3 regions of the Streptomyces sp. NPDC091280 genome follow, and region 2 is predicted to be linked to each of the others. Evidence: riboswitches for the same ligand, from Rfam matches in the RefSeq annotation. Region 2 holds a riboswitch; each other region holds the start of a gene.
What was found. Region 2 has a riboswitch for cobalamin ahead of metE (5-methyltetrahydropteroyltriglutamate--homocysteine S-methyltransferase). Riboswitches for the same ligand answer to the same signal wherever they lie in the genome.

Region 1: another riboswitch for cobalamin. It lies ahead of ACIQPR_RS33400 (ABC transporter substrate-binding protein); the one in region 2 lies ahead of metE (5-methyltetrahydropteroyltriglutamate--homocysteine S-methyltransferase).
Region 3: another riboswitch for cobalamin. It lies ahead of ACIQPR_RS32485 (cobalamin biosynthesis protein); the one in region 2 lies ahead of metE (5-methyltetrahydropteroyltriglutamate--homocysteine S-methyltransferase).

Annotation. Positions count from the first base shown of each region.
Region 1 covers NZ_JBIVUZ010000012.1:140,502-143,766, reverse strand. The annotation lists gene ACIQPR_RS33405 (FecCD family ABC transporter permease) at 1-475, opposite strand, end outside; gene ACIQPR_RS33400 (ABC transporter substrate-binding protein) at 472-1,521, opposite strand; cobalamin riboswitch at 1,576-1,754, opposite strand; gene ACIQPR_RS33395 (MarR family transcriptional regulator) at 1,947-2,798, opposite strand; gene ACIQPR_RS33390 (helix-turn-helix domain-containing protein) at 2,982-3,265, opposite strand, start outside.
Region 2 covers NZ_JBIVUZ010000004.1:285,920-289,184, forward strand. The annotation lists gene metE (5-methyltetrahydropteroyltriglutamate--homocysteine S-methyltransferase) at 1-1,905, opposite strand, end outside; cobalamin riboswitch at 2,060-2,287, opposite strand; gene meaB (methylmalonyl Co-A mutase-associated GTPase MeaB) at 2,336-3,265, opposite strand, start outside.
Region 3 covers NZ_JBIVUZ010000011.1:395,928-399,192, forward strand. The annotation lists gene ACIQPR_RS32480 (cobyric acid synthase) at 1-745, opposite strand, end outside; gene ACIQPR_RS32485 (cobalamin biosynthesis protein) at 742-1,683, opposite strand; cobalamin riboswitch at 1,816-1,958, opposite strand; gene ACIQPR_RS32490 (hypothetical protein) at 2,091-2,312, opposite strand; gene ACIQPR_RS32495 (anion permease) at 2,366-3,265, opposite strand, start outside.

The DNA of each region.
Region 1 (3,265 bases), on a different contig from region 2:
CCGCGACCCCGGACAGGACGACCCGGTCGGTGCTGCCGCCGAGGGTGTGGCTGAGCAGCAGCACCAGGGCGAAGGAGAGCAGCGCGCCGAGGAAGGCGCCGGCCGACAGGGACAGCGCTCCCCCGCCCACCCCGAGGACGACCACCGCGACCGCCCCGGTGGACGCGCCGGAGGAGACCCCGAGCACGAAGGGGTCGGCGAGCGGGTTGCGCAGCAGCGACTGCATCACCGCGCCGCACACCGCGAGTCCGGCCCCGCACACGGCGGCGAGCAGGGTGCGGGGCATCCGCAGGTTCCACACGATGCCGTCCCGCAGCGGCGCCAACGTGCTCTCGCCGAAGCCGAGATGGGCCGCGACGGACGCCCACACGTCGCCGGTGGAGATGTCGGCGGGCCCGATCGTCACGGCGACGGCGGTCGAGGCGAGCAGCGCGGCCAGTCCGCCGCCGGTCAACAGGACGGTGCGGAGGCTCACTTGTCGAGCCCGAAGTCGCGCAGACCGGCCGCGACCTTCTCGATCCCCTCGATGGTGCGAATGGACGGGTTCATCGCCTGCCCGCTCAGCAGGACGTACCGCTTCTTCTTCACGGCGGTCAGGTTCTTGGTGGCGGGGTTGGTCTCCAGGAAGCGGATCTTCGCCTTGGCGGTCTCCGCGGTCTGCTGCTTGCGGGTCAGGTCGCCGATGACGATGACGTCGGGGTCACGGTCGGCGACGGTCTCCCAGCCGATCTGGGGCCACTCGTCGTGGGTGTCGGCGAACGCGTTCTTCGCGCCGACGGCTCGGGTGATGGCGCCCGGAGCGCCGCAGCAGCCGGCCAGGTAGGGCGACTGGGAGTTGGCGAACCAGTACATGAGGGACACGTCGGACGCGTGCAGCCCGGCGGTGGCCGTGCGCACCCGTTCCTTCAGTCCGGCGACCACCGTCTCACCGCGCTTCTCGACACCGAACGCCCGTGCCAGATCGCGTATTTCGCCGTACACGGCATCCAGCGTGAGGGGTGTGGAGCGCGATCCGTCGCCGCCGCTGTCGTTGTCCTTGCCCGCCGAGCAGTCGGAGGGCGAGACGTACGTCGGTACGCCGAGCTTCTCGAACTGCCCGCGGGTGGCGACGCCGCCCTTGCCGAGGGTGGAGACGAACGAGGCGGTCACGAAGTCGGGGTCGGCGTCCAGGACCTTCTCGAAGGAGGGCGCGTTGTCGGCCAGCCGGGGCACGGACGCGTTGGCCTTCTCCAGGCCCTTCATCACCGGGTCGGTCCAGGTGGCCGTACCGGCCATGCGGTCGGCGAGGCCGAGGGAGAGCAGGATCTCGGTGGTGCCCTGGTTGAGGGAGACGGCCCGCTTCGGAGCCGACGTGAGGGTGACCTTGTCACCGCAGTTGTCGATGGTGACGGGGTAACCGGCGGCGGTCTTCCCGGTGTTCGCGTCCGACTCGTCGGAGGCGCCGCAGGCGGTGAGCAGGAGGGCGGACGCGAGGAGAAGGGCCGGAGTACGAAGGAGAGCGGGGGTGCGGAGCACGGGCATGCCTCAGGGGTCGGGGCTCGTTCGCGGAGCCTGGCCTACGGACGTCCCTCCGCGCGGGGGCGCGAAGGTGCCAGCAGGTCTTCGGACTCGGGTTCGTCCGGACGGGACGCCTTCCCGGTCTCCCAGTGGCGTGGTGTGCCCCGCCCGTCCCCCTCACCGCTGCGCGTCAGTTCCGGGTTCGCACCGGATTCCCTGGCCTCGGATGTGGCTCGACTGGCCCGATGAGGCTATCAAGATCGGCGTACGGCCGGTCCGTGCGATCGGTCACGGGGCGCGCTCGGCACATGGGGAATCCGTGGGTCGTCCCGTTCGCCTCCGGGCGCCCCACCACCGGACCACCCGTCACCGCGTAGGCCAGACGGAGCGGTCACAGCCCGGCTGAGTCTCTCCCCGAAGGCTTCACCGGACGCGAAAATGCCTGCGGGTCACTGCGAGCCTGCGGCCACCACGGCAGCCGTGATGGGTTCGAGCGCGGCGATCAGTTCGGTGAGTTCGGCCTCCGACAGGGCCTCGTACGGTGGGGTGGCGAGTTCGTCGGTCAGGGCTTCCACGCGCCGCTTGGTCTCGCGGCCCGCGTCGGTGAACCTGCCTTCGATGTCGACGAGCCCGCGCTCGCGCAGGCCGTCCATGACCGCGGCCAGTCGCTCTTTCGGCAGGTGATGGACGCGCCCGAACGACTCCGGCGGATGGATGCCCATGTCCAGCGCGGACAGCACATGGGCCTCCGTGCCGCCGATGCCCGCACCGACGAGAGCGGCGATGTGCCCGTCGCCGCGGTGCTCGCGCAGCATGGTCGCGGAATGCCACAGCCGGGCGACCGGGTCGCCCGGCACCGGGAGGCTGCGCATCCCGGCGTACATCACCCGGCCGACCATGGGCGCGTTGGTCGCGGCCTTGGTGGTCAGGTCAGCGGCGCGTACCAGGCCCGGGGAGTCGGCCAGTTCGTCACCGAGGATCCGCCGCAGTGAGGCCGCACTGCCCCGCTCGCGCGCGGCGAGGGACGCCTCGGGCGGAATCGTCTCCCAGGCACTCGGGATGTGCCGCGCGACCTCTCCGTCGGCGAAGTTGTAGAAGGCCGCGTGCACGACCTGTGCCGGCACCCGCCCCAGCGGTGCGGCACGGCTGGCGAAGTAGCCGTCCCAGTAGGTGCGGTGGCCGAGCGCGGCCAGTTCGTCGTTGCACTCGTCGGCGAAGAAGGTGACCAGGCAGATCGGCTCCAAGAGCTCGAACATGCGGCGGGCGATGTGGGTCATCGAATGCGGGCGCGTCTTGCTCATCGGTCTCTCCCTCTGCCAGGCGTGCCTGCTTTGACGGTCCGGCACACCGAAACTCATCGGCGTGCCGTGGACCCGCCCGTCGGTCACAGCCCGGCGATCCGGTACTCCGCCACGGTCGAATATGGGCAACGCCCTCTCCGCGCACGGCAGTTGACCTGGTTCCGGTCGGCGGGGCGGGCGCGGTCACTCCGGCGCGTGGTCGCCGAACGCGGTGACGGACAGGAAGCGGATGGGCAGGGTCACCAACTCCTGGGGGCCGTGGGGCCCTTCGCCGTCGAGTTGGAGGGCGTCGCCGGGGCGCAGGGTGTAGTCCGCCTCTCCGTGGCCGTAGACCATCTCGCCCTCCAGCATGTACAGGAGTTCGGTGCCGGGGTGCTGGAAGAGAGGGAAGACCTCACTCCGTTCGGTGAGTGTGACGAGGACGGCTTCCATCCGCTTGTGCGGTCCGCGCAGGGCGCCGAGCAGTT
Region 2 (3,265 bases):
CCACGCGAGATACGCCTCCCGGTCCGCCGCCCGCAGCGGAAGGGTCTCGCGTAGTGCCGGTTCGTCGACCTGGATGACCGAAGTCCCGGCCGCCTCAAGGTCGTTCACCTCGTCGCGCAGGGCGAGGGCGACCTGCCGGGCGGTGTCGCCGAGCGGCTGGTCGTCGCGCACGAAGGACCAGGCGAGCATGGTGACCGGCCCGGTGAGCATGCCCTTGACCGGGCGCGCGGTGAGCGACTGGGCGTACGTCGTCCAGCGGACCGTCATCGGCTCGGGGCGGGAGATGTCACCGGCCAGGATCGGCGGCCGGACGTAACGGGTGCCGTAGGACTGGACCCAGCCGTGCCGGGTGGCGAGGTAGCCGGTGAGCTGCTCGGCGAAGTACTGGACCATGTCGTTGCGTTCGGGCTCGCCGTGCACCAGGACGTCGAGGCCGGTCTTCTCCTGGAAGGAGACCACCTCGCCGATCTCCGCCCTGATGCGCTCCTCGTACCCGGCCGTGTCGATCCGGTTCGCCCTCAAGTCGGCGCGGGCGGTGCGCAGTTCGGCGGTCTGCGGGAAGGAGCCGATCGTGGTGGTCGGCAGCAGGGGCAGACCGAGCCGCGCCCGCTGGGCGGTGGTCCGCTCGCCGTACGGCTGCGAGCGGCGGGCGTCGGCCTCGGTGACGGCGGCGGCACGGGCCCGTACGGCGGGGTCCCGGGTGATCGGGGAGCCCGCGCGGGAGGCCAGGTCGGCGCGGTTCGCGGCCAGTTGGGCGGAGATCGTGCCGGTGCCCCGGGCCAGGCCCTGGGCGAGGGTGACGATCTCCCGCGTCTTCTGCCGCGCGAACGCAAGCCAGCGCAGGAGCTGCGGCTCGATGTCCCGCTCGGCGGCGGCGTCGAGCGGGACGTGCAGCAGGGAGCAGGAGGCGGCCACGTCGACCCGGTCGGCGAGACCGAGCAACGTGCCCAGTACGGCAAGGGACTTGGTGAGGTCGTTGACCCAGATGTTGCGGCCGTCGACCACTCCGGCGACCAGCCGCTTCCCGGGCAGCCCGCCCACCGCGGCCAGGGCGTCCAGGTTGGCGGCCCCGGCCCCGGTGAAGTCCAGCGCCAGCCCCTCCACCGGAGCCTTCGCCAGGACCGGCAAGGCGTCGCCGAGCCGGTCGAAGTAGGAGGCGACCAGCAGCTTCGGGCGGTCGGTGAGCGCGCCGAGGTCGCGGTAGGCGCGCTCGGCGGCGTTCAGTTCGGCCGGGGTGCGGTCCTGCACGAGCGCGGGCTCGTCGAGCTGCGCCCACTCCGCGCCCGCCGCCCGCAGATCCGCCAGCACCTCGGCGTACACGGGCAGCAGCCGGTCCAGCAGGGTCAGCGGCTCGAAGTCGGCGGGCGCGTCGGGCGCGGGCTTGGCGAGCAGCAGATAGGTGACCGGGCCGACGAGGACCGGGCGGGCCGTGAGCCCCAGCGCGAGCGCCTCACGGAACTCGCCGACCTGCTTGCCGGAGTCGGCGGTGAACACCGTGTCCGGCCCCAACTCGGGCACCAGGTAGTGGTAGTTGGTGTCGAACCACTTCGTCATCTCCAGCGGCGCCACGTCCTGCGTGCCGCGCGCCATCGCGAAGTACCCGTCCAGCGCGTCGAGTTCGACGGCGGCACGGAGGCGGGCGGGGATCGCGCCGACCATGACGCTGGTGTCCAGGACATGGTCGTAGTACGAGAAGTCGCCGGTCGGCACTTCGTGGAGGCCGGCCTCGGCCAGCTGCCGCCAGGTGGCGCGGCGCAGTCCGGCGGCGGTGGCCCGGAGGGTGTCGGCGTCGACGCGGCCCTTCCAGTAGCCCTCGATCGCCTTCTTCAGTTCCCGGTCCGGGCCCTGGCGGGGGTAGCCGTACACGGTGGCGCGTGCTGCCGCGGCTGCGGTCTTGGTGGTCACGGAGATCTCCTTCGCGAGATGAATCCCTGAGATCCCGGACGACGGGACGAGGGCGCGAAGGGATGACGGACCGGACGGCGGCGGTCGGGTGACCGTCCGTCCGGTGTGTTCGCCGACCCGCCCACGAGGTCACCGGGATGTCCGCGCGCGAACAGGTCGCGTACGGGCAACGGGCAGGTCTTCGGACTCGCGGGCCCGCCCTCCGGAAACCGGAGGACACCTACTGGCCGTCGCTTCCCAGGCCCGGTCTGTTCGGGTCCAGTGCTTATGACGGCGGTCGTTCCCACTCACCGCTGCGGGGCAGTCCCGGATTCCCACCGGGTTCCCTCTTACGACGCATCCCGCCTGGCGGACGGGGCGAACCAGCTGCGTGCACCAGCCTAGAGGGTGCGGGGCGGATACGTCGATCTTCGGGCCGTCGGCCGGCCGCTCAGCCGGACCCGGATCCGAAGGCCCGCAGGATCTCCTCCGCCGCCACGGTCGCCGTCAACTCGCCTTCCCGCACCCGGCGTTCGAGATCCGGCGCCAGCGCCCGCACCGCCGGATCGGCGTGCAGCCTGCCCAGCAGCTCGTCGCGGACCATCGTCCACGTCCAGTCCACCTGCTGCGCACGGCGTTTGGCGGCCAGCCGGCCCGTGGAGTCCAGCAGCGACCGGTGCTGTTCCAGGCGCTCCCACACCGTGTCCAGGCCGGTGCCCTCGCGGGCGCTGCAACTCAGCACCGGTGGGGTCCAGGCGGCGTCGGCGGGGTGCATCAGCCGCAGCGCGCCCGCCAACTCCCGTGCCGCGCCCCGCGCGTCGCGCTCGTGCGGGCCGTCCGCCTTGTTGACGGCGATGACGTCCGCCAGTTCCAGGACGCCCTTCTTGATGCCCTGCAACTGGTCGCCCGTGCGGGCCAGGGTCAACAGCAGGAAGGAGTCGACCATGTTGGCCACGGCCGTCTCGGACTGGCCGACGCCCACCGTCTCGACCAGGACGACGTCGTAGCCCGCCGCCTCCATGACCACGATCGACTCCCGGGTCGCCTTCGCGACGCCGCCGAGCGTGCCCGCGGTGGGGGAGGGGCGGACGAAGGCCGCCGGGTCCACGGCCAGCCGCTCCATGCGGGTCTTGTCGCCGAGGATCGAGCCGCCCGTCCGGGTCGAGGACGGGTCCACGGCGAGGACCGCGACCCGGAACCCGAGCGAGGTGAGCAGCGTGCCGAAGGCGTCGATGAACGTCGACTTGCCGACGCCCGGCACCCCGCTGATGCCGATCCGCCGCGCCTTGCCGCTGTGCGGCAGCAGCTCGGTCAGCAACTCCTGTGCCATGACGCGGTGTTGGGGCCTGGTCGACTCGACGAGGGTGATGGCGCGGGCCAC
Region 3 (3,265 bases), on a different contig from region 2:
GGACGGTCCCGCGCAGCGAGATCCGGAGCCCGTCCTCCTCGTCGATCCCGAGCCCGTGCCGGAACGGCAGCACACCGTACGTACGCCGCCCGGTGAGACCGCGCAGCATCTCCAACCCCGGCTCCAGGAGCGAGACATCGCCCCGGAACTTGTTGACGAGGAACCCGGCGACGAGCGCCTGGTCCTCGGGGGAGAGCAGCGCGACGGTCCCGAAGAAGGAGGCGAAGACACCGCCGCGGTCGATGTCCCCGACGACCAGTACGGGGAGTCCGGCGTTCCGGGCGATCCCCATGTTGACGATGTCGGTCCGGCGCAGATTGATCTCGGCCGGACTGCCGGCCCCCTCACAGATCACCGCGTCATACGTGCCCCGCAACTCGGCCAGGCAGTCCAGCACGGTGCCGAGCAGCGCCTCCTGCCGGCCACCGTGGTAGCCGCGCGCGCTCATCTCGCCCACGGGCTTCCCCATGAGCACGACCTGACTGCTGCGGTCGCCGCCCGGCTTGAGGAGGACCGGGTTCATCTGCGCGGTCGGCTCGATCCGGCAGGCCTGCGCCTGCATGGCCTGCGCCCGGCCGATCTCGGCACCCTCGCGCGTCACGAACGAATTCAGCGACATGTTCTGCGCCTTGAACGGCGCGACCTTCACGCCCTGCCGCACCAGCCACCGGCAGATCCCGGCGGTGACGACGCTCTTCCCGGCGTCCGAGGTGGTGCCCGCGACCAACAGCCCGCCGCCGCTCATGACTTGGGTCCCTTCAGCAGCAGCCGCCCGGCGACACTGACCCCGAGCGCGAGCCAGCCGACGCGCCGGGACAGCCGTACGGCTCGGTCGATGTCCGCCACGGCGACGGCCCGGCCGGCGCCGTTGAGCACGGGCCGGTGCTCGACCCGGCCGCCGTAGGAGAGCGTGCCGCCCAGCCGTACGCCGAGGGCGCCCGCGAAGGAGGCCTCCACGGGACCGGCGTTGGGGCTCGGGTGCCGGCGGGCGTCGGTGCGCCAGGCGCGTACCGCTCCGCGCGGGTCGTCGCCCGCGAGCGTCGCGAGGACGGCGGTGAGGCGGGCGCCGGGCCAGCCGGCCACGTCGTCGAGACGGGCCGAAGCCCAGCCGTAGCGGCGGTACTTGGCCGACTTGTGCCCGACCATGGCGTCCAGGGTGTTCACGGCCCGGAAGCCGAGCAGACCCGGGACACCCGCGACACCGCCCCACACCAGGGCGCCCACCACCGCGTCGGAGGTGTTCTCGGCCACGGACTCGACTACGGCGCGGGCGATCCCGTCCGCGTCGAGGGCCTGCGGGTCGCGCCCGCACAGGTGCGGGAGCCGGGCGCGGGCGGCCTCGATGTCACCGGCCTCCAGCGCCCGGCCGACGATCCCGGCCTCGCGCGCGAGGGAGGTCCCGCCGACGACCGCCCAGGTGGCGGCGGCGGTGAGGGCGGCAGAGGCCGTACGGGACGGTCGTAGGGCCGAAGTGGCCACGGTGGCGAGGGAGACGGCGCCGCCCACGCACACGGCGGTGTGCAGGGCGCCCCAGCCTCGGTGGTCGCGCCACAGCAGCTGTTCCACGGCACCGGCGGCGCGGCCGAACGCGGCGACCGGATGACCGCGGCGGGGATCGCCGAGCAGATGGTCACCGAGGAGGCCGGCGGCGGCGCCGTACGCGAAGACGCGATCGGCACGCATCGGCTCAGCCGGTCGCTACGGTCGCCGAGTCGGACACTGGGGCGGTCGCTGGGGCGTTCGCTGAGCTGGTACGGGACCTCGAACGGCAGCCGAGCATGGCGATATGTCCTCACTCAGGGTGTCCACGCCCTGGTTCGACGAGACCGGCGGTGAGAGTTCCTGGCTCCCGGGGTTGTCTACCCCGGTGACAGTGGCGGGACCGCGCCGGATTCGCACCGGCTTCCTCTCCTGCCGCCGTACATGGCCCCGGCAGTCCACCACGGGGTTGGAAGGGGCGTCAACTTGCCGTTGACCTGCGGGGGAGGAGTGTGCTGAGGCCCACACGCGGGGCGTCGGAGGGGCCACGCGCACGTGGGGTGCGGGACGGTGTCCGTCCCGCACCCCACGTGGGTCCAACTGGCGGCCGGTCAGGCCACGATGATGTAGATCCCGTACGCCACCGCCGCCACGCAGGCCGCGAAGCAGGCGTACGCGCCGGTCAGGGCGAGGGTCGCGGAGTCGCCCTGGGCGGTGGCCCGTTCGCGGCGCGAGAGGGCGGTGATGCCGAGGGTGAAGACGGCCACGAGGGCCACGGTGACCACGAGGCTGACGCCGAAGACGGAGCCGAGGGCTGCCCAGTCGATGTCCATGCTGATTCGTTCCTTCTGGTTCCTGCTGGTTCCTGCCGACGGGGTTCGAGGACTCAGACCGCGGCGGCCGGCGGGGTGGCCGTGTCGGGCGCCGCGGAGGCGGGGGCGGGGCTCACGGGCGGCGAGGGGATCGTCGCGGTGAGGCCCTCGGAGAGGGCGACGGACGGGGGCGGGGTGACGGCGGCGATGGCCGCGGTGACCACACCGGCCGGCTCCTCGAACTCGTTGACGTTCGAGGCGTCGACCACCTGGCGGCGGGAGAGCAGCCAGATGCCGGCGCTGGAGGCGACCAGGAAGACGGCCACCAACGCGGTGCCCCAGTCGCCGAGGTCGGTCACGGACTCGGCGAGCGCGCCGACCAGCGCGGCGGCCGGCAGCGTCAGACCCCAGGCGACGAACATCCGGGTGGCGGTCGACCAGCGGACGACACCGCCCTTGCGGCCGAGGCCCGCGCCCATCACGGAGCCGGAGACGGCGTGCGTGGTGGAGAGCGAGAAGCCGATGTGCGAGGAGGCCAGGATGACCGCGGCGGCACTGGTCTGGGCGGCGAAGCCCTGCTGGGGCCGGAGGTCGGTCAGGCCCTTGCCCATCGTGCGGATGATGCGCCAGCCGCCGATGTAGGTGCCCATCGCGATGGCGAGGCCCGCGGAGAGGATGACCCAGGTGGGCGGGTCCGAGTCGGGGGCGATGGAACCGCCGGCGATCAGCGCGAGGGTGATGATGCCCATCGTCTTCTGCGCGTCGTTCGTGCCGTGGGCCAGTGAGACCAGGCCGGCCGAGGCGATCTGGCCGACGCGAAAGCCCTTGTCGGCGGCCTTGCCGTCCGCGCCGCGGCTCAGCGCGTACGAGAACCTGGTGGCGAGCATCGCCGCGACACCCGCGACGATCGGGGCGGCCACCGCGGGCAGCAGCACCTTGGTGACCAGGACGTCGCCGTGGACCGCGCCGGTCCC